Regions from separate parts of the Rhodococcus sp. MTM3W5.2 genome, predicted to be linked through region 2. Evidence: riboswitches for the same ligand, from Rfam matches in the RefSeq annotation. Region 2 holds a riboswitch; the other holds the start of a gene.
What was found. A riboswitch is a leader RNA that binds a small molecule or an ion and turns the genes downstream of it on or off. The one in region 2 is predicted to bind cyclic di-AMP.

Region 1 (4,145 bases), 1.4 Mb from region 2:
CGCCCGGCTGCAGCTCGGAACGCGAGACCGGGATCCCGCCCGCGGCCTGTGCCTGGCTCGAACGCGGCAGCGTCTTGCCGACCTGCTTGTAGGCCCACACCATCAGGCCGGAGCAGTCGAAGGAATCCGGACCGGTTGCGCCCCAGACGTACGGCTTGCCGACCTTCGTCATGCCTGCCTGCAGCGCGCCGGAGTTCGACCCGGGCACGAGCCCCTTGAGCAGCGTCTGCGGATCGAAACCGGGAGGGAACGGGCTACCGGCGAGGGTGGCCCGCTCCGAACCGCTGAGCGCGCCGAACGCCTGGGTCACCTGCGCGATCTGGGCCTGCAGGTCGCTCTGCTTGTTCTGCAGGTCGTCGCTGATCGACCTGGCCTGCTCGGTGGCGGTGCGGGCGGCGTCGGCGGACTGGCGCGAGGCCTCGGCCGCGGTGGCGGCCTCGTCGGTGGCCTGCTTGAAGTGGCCGACCTGGGCCGCGGTGTCCTCGGAGAGCACGCTGAGCGTGGACATCTGGTCGAGGAGTTGCTGCGGGGAATCGGAGACCATCACCGCGAACAGTCGATTGACGCGGGCGCCCTGGTAGCTGGCCGTCGTGAGCTTGTCGACCGCGGGCTGGAACTGCGCGATCCTGGCCTTCGCCTCGGTCAACAGGTTCTCGTCGGCGGCGTGCCTGGACTCGGCGTCGCGCTGGACGGCGGTCTTGGACTCGAGGTCGATCTGGGCGTTGTGCAGCGCCTCGCTGGTCTGCTCGGACGTGCGGGAGAGTTCGGAGAGCTTCTCTAGCGCGGCCGTCGGATTCTCCAGCGCGGGATCCGCGGCTGCGGTGCCCGCGGGGACCACAACTGCTGCGAGGGACAGCAGGCCCGTTGCCAACACTGCGCTGGTGGATCGCTTCAGTCTCTGTGACGCCACGAAAGCTGGTACTCCGTTCTTCCACTGCCCGTCGGCCGGATTGGCCGGCGGGTCGGGCTGGGAAGATCAGCCCTGCCCCACGAACCGAGGTCCGAGCGGGAGATGCACCCCGGCGACTCCGTCCCCGGTGCCGGACCGGCGCCTGCGGCGCCCGGATCCAGCGTGGTGGTGACCTCCGATGCCGCGCCGGGTGACGCGGCAAGATTTCGGAAGGTCTCAGACAGGTTACGGAATGGCATACGACGATGTCCACCCAAACTGCCGAGGCATTTTGCGCTCACCCCGGGAGCCGAGCGACAGCCACAGACCCACCGACGAAAACGTGGTGGGCCCGAACCGTCAGAGACGGTTCGGGCCCACCACGAGGGGTTCGTGCGCGGCGCTCAGTAGCGGCGGGCGCCGTCCATCGGCATGGACGACAGCGGCGCGCGCTTGACGGGGGTACCGGAGGTCGCGGCGTGGATGACCTCGCCGTTGCCCGCGTAGATGCCCGAGTGCGAGCCACCGTAGAAGGAGACCACGTCGCCCGGCTTGAGGGCGGAGGTGGAGACCGGCGTACCGGCCGAAGCCTGGTCGTAGCTGGTGCGCGGCAGGTTGATGCCTGCCTGCTTGAAGGCCCACTGCACGAGGCCCGAGCAGTCGAAGGAGTCCGGGCCCGAGGCGCCGTACACGTAGGGCGAACCGATCTTGCTCGCGGCGGCCTGAACGGCCTTGTCACCTGCGGAGACCAGCGGCGCGGGGGCCGGCGCACCGGGCGCACCGGGCAGGGCCGGGAGGCCGGGGACCTGGATGGTCTGGGCAGGCACACCCGGGATGTCGAAGGTTCCGATGCCAGAGATCGTGACGGGCTCGGCGAGGGCCGGGCCGGCAGAAACTGCGATGGCACCGAAGGTCAGCGCGCTGGCAACGGCAATGCGTCGCACCGAACGCTGGGTAGTGGATGAAGCCACGAGAAGGGGTACTCCGTTTCTTCCGTTCATCCGCCGACCGAGTTAGCTGACGGGTTCGGGCTGGGAAGATCAGCCCTACCCGGCGGCACGCATATCGCGCTCCGACGGGATTCACCCCAGAGAAACTTGGGTTCCCGGCACGATCGCTCTCACGAGTGATCGATTAGGCGGTACCTGGCGATGCCGCACCGGATGGTGTGGCAAGACTCCGCTAGGTCTCAGGAAGATTACGAAAGCGTCGAGCGCCTGTCGACCCAACACGCCCGACCAATCGGCCGATTCGGACATATCGCCCATAAATGGGCGCTAGGCCACTCCCGGGTCACGGACAGATAACGACCGACCGGTCTGCGTGGCATCCGCGGCGCGCACCAACCGAAGCCTCGGCACCAGCCCGACATCGGCGAGCACGTCCAGAGCGACCCGTTCGTCCTGCTCAATACTGATACGGGCCGACCCCGCCGAGTCCACGGCCCGCTCCCCCGGCCGGACGCCTGGCGGACCGAGCAGCACCGTCACCACACAGTCGCCGCACGCGGTATTGCGAACCTCGCAGTCGTTGCAATCGACAATCACTGTGATCCTCGTCTCTACCGGTGGCCTCGCGGCGTTTCGGAAGCCTCTGCGACGGAAACTAGCGGCGCGGTCCGACACGGACTGCGCGACGGCCGCGACCAATGGGCCCTGTCGGTGGCCGCCCCTAGCCTCAGCCGGGTGAGCCCGCAGAGTCCGCCCAACGCCCAGCTGAGCTTCGACGAGCTCGATACCCCACTGCGGGACACCACCTTCGTCGTCGTGGACCTGGAGACCACCGGCAGCGCGCCGGGCGAGGACGCGATCACCGAGATCGGTGCGGTCAAGATCCGTGGCGGCGAGGTCATCGGCGAGCTGTCCACCCTCGTCGATCCCGGCCGCTCGATGCCCCCGTACATCGTCGAGCTGACCGGTATCACCTCCGCCATGCTGATCGGGGCACCGCGAATCGAGCGGGTGCTCCCGAGCTTCCTGGAGTTCGCACGCGGCGCCGTCCTTGTCGCCCACAACGCACCATTCGACATCGGCTTCCTCAAGGCCGCCACGGCCCGCTGCGAGCTGCCCTGGCCACCGTTCCAGGTGTTGTGCACCGTCAAGCTGGCCCGCCGGGTGCTCGGCAGGGACGAGGCCCCTCGGTGAAGCTCTCGGCCCTGGCCGCCCTCTTCGACGTCAGCACCAAGCCCACCCACCGGGCCCTCGACGACGCCAGGGCGACGGTGGACGTGCTGCACGCACTGATCGAACGGGTCGGCAACCTGGGCGTGCACAGTTACCCGGAGCTGGTCGACTACCTCCCCAACGTCTCCGCCGCGCAGCGCGACAAGCGCGGGTTCGCCGCGCACCTCCCCCGCACCCCCGGCGTCTACCTGTTCCGAGGCCCGTCCGACGAGGTGCTCTACGTCGGCACCGCGGTCAACCTGCAGCGCCGGGTGCGCGGCTACTTCACAGGATCAGAGACCCGTGCACGGATGAAGGAGATGGTGGCGCTGGCCACCAGGGTCGACCACGTCGAGTGCGCGCACGCCCTCGAGGCATCGGTGCGCGAACTCCGGCTGCTTGGCGCGCACGCCCCTCCCTATAACCGGCGCTCGAAGTTTCCCCGCCGGGCGTGGTGGATCACCCGGACCGCCGAACCTTTCCCACGGCTCGCGATCTCGCGCACCGCGACCCCCGACGCCCTCGGCCCGTTCGGTTCCCGAACGGATGCGGCCGAGGTCGCCGCGACGATCGCCGACATCTGCCGGATCAGGACGTGCACCAAGAGAATTCGCGACGACCAGCCCCACGGTCCCGACTGTCCGGACAGTGCGGTCGGCGGTTGCCCAGCCGGGGGCACGCCACAGAGCGCGGCCGAGTACCGCCATGCACCGGACACCGCCTACGCGCTCTTCCGCGGAACAGACGATGCGCCGCTGCACGGGCTGCGTGCCCGGATCGAAGAACTCGCCCTTGCCGAACTGTTCGAGAGTGCCGCGCGGCTCCGTGACCGCACCACGGCCCTTGCGCTCGCGCTCCGCCGGGCTCAGCGCCTCGCGAGCCTCGCCGCCGTCGACGAGCTGATCGCCGCGCGCCCCTCGCCTTCCGGTGGCTGGGAGCTGGCGGTGATCCGGGCAGGCAGGCTCGCCTCCGCAGGGATGGCGGAGCGCGGAGTGCCGCCGATGCCGGTCGTCGAGGCGTTGACCCTGTCGGCCGAGACCGTGATCGAGGAGCAGTCACCGCTGCGGGGCGCCACGGCGGGCGAGGCCGGGCTC
Region 2 (4,145 bases):
CGCGTTCGAAGAGAGGGAAACCAATGAGAATCCTGCTCAACATCATCTGGCTGATCTTCGGTGGCCTCTGGCTCGCGCTCGGCTACTTCGTCGCGGGCATCATCTGCTGCATCCTGATCATCACCATCCCGTTCGGGATCGCGTCCTTCCGGATCGGCGTCTACGCGCTGTGGCCCTTCGGCAAGACCGTCGTCGAGCGCCCGACGTCGGGGATCGCCTCGTTGATCGGCAACGTGATCTGGCTGATCGTGGCCGGTATCTGGCTGGCCATCGGCCACGTGGTGAGCGCGATCGCGATGGCGATCACGATCATCGGGATCCCGCTCGCCATCGCGAACCTGAAGATGATCCCGATCTCGCTGATGCCGCTCGGCAAGGAGATCGTGGACGTCGGTGCGGCGCCCACGTCGTCAACGAGCTTCCCGGCATGATGCCGCCGCCCCGCGCCACCCCGGCTGCGGGGCGCGCACTCCCCTCTCACCCACTGTTCCTCGGCTCACTCGGCGCCCTTGCCCTCGCCGTCGTCGTGGCGCACGACCGGGTGGTGCCGATGGGATACCCGCTGTGGGGCCTGTTCCAGAACGGTCTCGACCTGCTGGTCTACCGCAGCGGCGGCGCCACCGTGCTGCGGTCCGACGGGCTCTACGACCACGCGCTGCACGGCGGCATGTGGTTCACCTATCCGCCATTCTCGGCCGTCCTGTTCGCCCCGCTCAACGCCGTGTCGGCGGAGCTCACCACCATTCTCGGATATCTCGCGAACTTCGGGATCCTCTACGCCGTCGTCCTGTTGTGCTGGCGGCAGCTCGGGTACCGGACGGACCGCAGGCTGTACGTGGCGACCGGACTGATGACGGTGACCTTCACCTGGCTCGAGCCGGTCCGCACGACGATCTGGCTGGGCCAGATCAATCTGCTGTTGATGGTGCTGATCATCTGGGACCTCGGACGCCCCGAGGGCAGCAGGCTGCGCGGCATCGGCGTCGGGATCGCGACCGGGATCAAGCTGACGCCCGGTCTGTTCATCGTCGAACTGCTCGTCACCCGGCAGTGGCGCGCGGCGGCGACCGCGATCGCAGGCTTCCTCGCGACCGTCGTCGTCGGGTTCGTGGTGATCTTCTCGGACTCGTGGTCCTACTGGACCGCGGTGATCCTGCACTCGACGCGAATCGGCGAGACTGCGTGGCCCGCCAACCAGTCCGCCGCCGGGGTACTGGCCCGCTGGCTGGACGTCGCGGACCCGCCGCTGATGCTGTGGCTGCTCTGCGCGGCCGTCCTGACCGCGCTCGGACTCGGCGCCTCCTGGCTGGCGCACAAGCGCGGACAGGCGCTGCTGGCCACCACCCTGTGCGGGTTGACCTCCGCGGCGGTCTCGCCGTTCTCCTGGGGCCACCACTGGGTGTGGTTCGTGCCGCTACTGGTCCTGGCCATGCACCGCGCGCTCGGCGCCGGGCGGGCGACCGCCTGGCTAGTGCCCGCGGCACTCGCGCTGCCGCTGCTCTGCTGGACGCATGAGTTCCCGGACAGCGTGCAGGCGATCGGCCTGTTCATGGTCCCCACCTCCGATGCCCTGGCTCCGTTCTTCGCCGCGGTGTACCCGCTGATGTTCGTCGTCATCGCCGTGACCACGCTGATCGCGCTGCGCCAGGGTCCACGCCAGGCGGAGCCCGAGGTCAGCCCCGATCGAAACTGTGATCTACCTCACATCACGGTAACATAACAGGACGGTCTCGGGCCGAGGTGACCCGATCTGACCTGCGAATACGCTCGAATTTTCGGGCGAAACGCCGAAAGAATCGAAATTTAGGTAACAGATGACTACACGGCCTCGGCCACGTACGGTCATCTGCGGCCGGAGAAGTTCGGCCAGATCCGATCCGCCGCGCCAAACCTCGTCCCGCGGAACCGGATTCCTACGAGTTACCCAGGGACGAGGACGGGGGACCCACGTCCCCAGTGGACACCGAGGAAATCGCGCAAGCGAATTTCTCTTGGGGTGAAGCCAGACCCGCACCATCCAGGAGCGGCGAGGCCGGGCGACCTCTCAGCCCGAACCCGACAGCTGACCTCGCAGGCGCGTGAGGAGAGGAAAACCCGCATGAGCACTGGACGCCATCGCAAGCCCACGAACACCCGCCGCAACGCAGCCAAGGTCGTCGTGACCGGCGCAGTGTTGGGCGCAGCCGGCGCGGCCTTCGCGGCCCCGGCCAATGCAGCCCCCGATTCCGACTGGGACCGCCTCGCACAGTGCGAAGCAGGCGGCAACTGGGGCATCAACACCGGCAACGGCTACCAGGGTGGACTGCAGTTCTCCCCAGCACCTGGAACGCCCACGGTGGTGGCGAGTACGCCGCGACCGCCAACCAGGCCACCCGTGAGCAGCAGATCGCGGTCGCCGAGAAGGTCCTCGCCTCGCAGGGTTGGGGCGCCTGGCCGTCCTGCTCCTCGAGCCTCGGCCTGACCAGCGGCTCGACCCCGCGCTCCGCTCCCGCCGCCGAGGTTGCTCCGGCGGCCGAGCTGCCCGCCGTGACCAGCCTCCCGACCACCGACGGCGCAGCCGACGTGCTCGACAGCCTCGACAGCGCCCTCGAGGCGGTCCAGGCCAAGGGCATCGCGCTCGATCCGCAGATCGAGGCGCTCTTCGAGCAGGCCAAGTTGAACCCCCAGGTCATCGACTTCCTGAAGGCCAACTCGGGTCTCCTGCCCCGCTGAGACTCCCCCTTCACGTGAAAGGCCCCGCACCTACGAGGTGCGGGGCCTTTCGCGTTCGGTATCCGAGGTCAGCGATTGATGACCGTGTGCGGGTGGGTGTAGGGCAGTTCAGAGACGGGGAGGGGGAACTCGGTGTCCTCCCCGAACGGGGACAGCCCACCGGAGCGGCTCGACGAGAGCTCCGTGACGGCATGATCGCCATCCTGGAGTTCCGGCGCCGGCCAGCCTGGATCTACGTATCGCTTGCTCGAATTGTTAGCCACAGTCCCATTTTGGCAGGAGCTCGCGCCGTGGTACACCCCAGGTCTCTAATCTGATAGTTGATGACCGATACCGAAGGTGCTGCCCCCGCCGCCGAATCACCTCACGGCACCGCCGTGCCGGACAGCCTGCTCGCCTGGCTGACCGCGAGGACCGATGCGGAGCTGGCCGAACTGCTCAGGCTGCGCCCGGATCTCGCGGTGCCGCCACCAGCGAACCTGGCGGTCCTGGCGGCCCGTGCCGAACAACGCGCATCGGTGCTTCGGGTCGCCGACGACCTGAACGTTCTCGAACTCACCGTGATCGGCGTGCTCTCGCTCGAACGCGGGGCGGAGGTCGGGGTCCGGCGCGAGGTCCTCGCGGAGGCGCTCGCCGGACGGGCGCCGGTCAAGGCCGTCGACCGGGCGCTCAAGGCGCTGCGCGCCCGAGCACTGGTCTGGGGCACGCAGGTGCTGCGGGTCGTGGCGACCGCGAACGACGCCGTCTCCTGGCGGGTCGACCGGCCGCAGGAGCCGATGTCCGCGGCGCAGGTCATCGCGGGCCTGGCGACCGTGACCGATGCCGAGCGCAGGCTGCTCGAAACCCTGGCCACCAGCTCGCCGATCGGCCGCACCCGCGACGCCGCGCCCGGCACGCCACCGGACCGCCCCGTCCAGCGACTGCTGTCGCTCGGCCTGCTGACCTGGGTGGACGAGCAGACCGTCGAGCTGCCCCACCAGGTCGGCCAGGCACTGCGCGGCGAGACGATCACCGACCCGATGGCCCTCACCCCGCCGCCGATCCGCACCAACAAGCAGAAGATCGCGGACGTGAACGCGGTCGCGGCCGGCGAGGCGCTCGAGCTGATCCGGCACTGCGAGGACCTGATCGCGGCCCTCGGCGACCAGCCCGCACCGACCCTCAAGGCGGGCGGGCTCGGGGTCCGCGAGACCAGGCGCCTGGCGAAGGCGGCCGGCGTCGACGAGAACCGGGTCGGCCTGATCGTGGAACTACTGTCCGGGGCGGGCCTGATCGCGAGCGGCGCCCCCGACCCGGCCCCCGCCGCCGACACCGGCGACGACTACTGGGCACCGACGGTCGCCGCGGATGCCTGGCTCAACACCGGTACCGCCCAGAGGTGGTACACCCTCGCCCACGGATGGCTGGAGATGCCCCGCAGGCCCTGGGTGATC

Region 1: it holds a riboswitch for cyclic di-AMP, as region 2 does, so the genes downstream of both, BTZ20_RS15210 (NlpC/P60 family protein) here and BTZ20_RS29575 (transglycosylase family protein) in region 2, are expected to answer to the same signal.

The regions. Positions count from the first base shown of each region.
Region 1 covers NZ_CP019572.1:3,341,485-3,345,629, forward strand. Annotated here, with positions in the region: gene BTZ20_RS15205 (C40 family peptidase) at 1-910, opposite strand, end outside; gene BTZ20_RS15210 (NlpC/P60 family protein) at 1,294-1,890, opposite strand; cyclic di-AMP (ydaO/yuaA leader) riboswitch at 1,876-2,040, opposite strand; gene BTZ20_RS15215 (hypothetical protein) at 2,167-2,436, opposite strand; partial or broken gene BTZ20_RS15220 (DEDD exonuclease domain-containing protein) at 2,551-4,145, shown strand, end outside.
Region 2 covers NZ_CP019572.1:4,740,431-4,744,575, forward strand. Annotated here, with positions in the region: gene BTZ20_RS21525 (hypothetical protein) at 1-27, shown strand, start outside; gene BTZ20_RS21530 (YccF domain-containing protein) at 24-431, shown strand; gene BTZ20_RS21535 (glycosyltransferase 87 family protein) at 428-1,720, shown strand; cyclic di-AMP (ydaO/yuaA leader) riboswitch at 1,909-2,093, shown strand; partial or broken gene BTZ20_RS29575 (transglycosylase family protein) at 2,099-2,712, shown strand; gene BTZ20_RS28565 (hypothetical protein) at 2,781-2,975, opposite strand; partial or broken gene BTZ20_RS21550 (helicase-associated domain-containing protein) at 3,036-4,145, shown strand, end outside.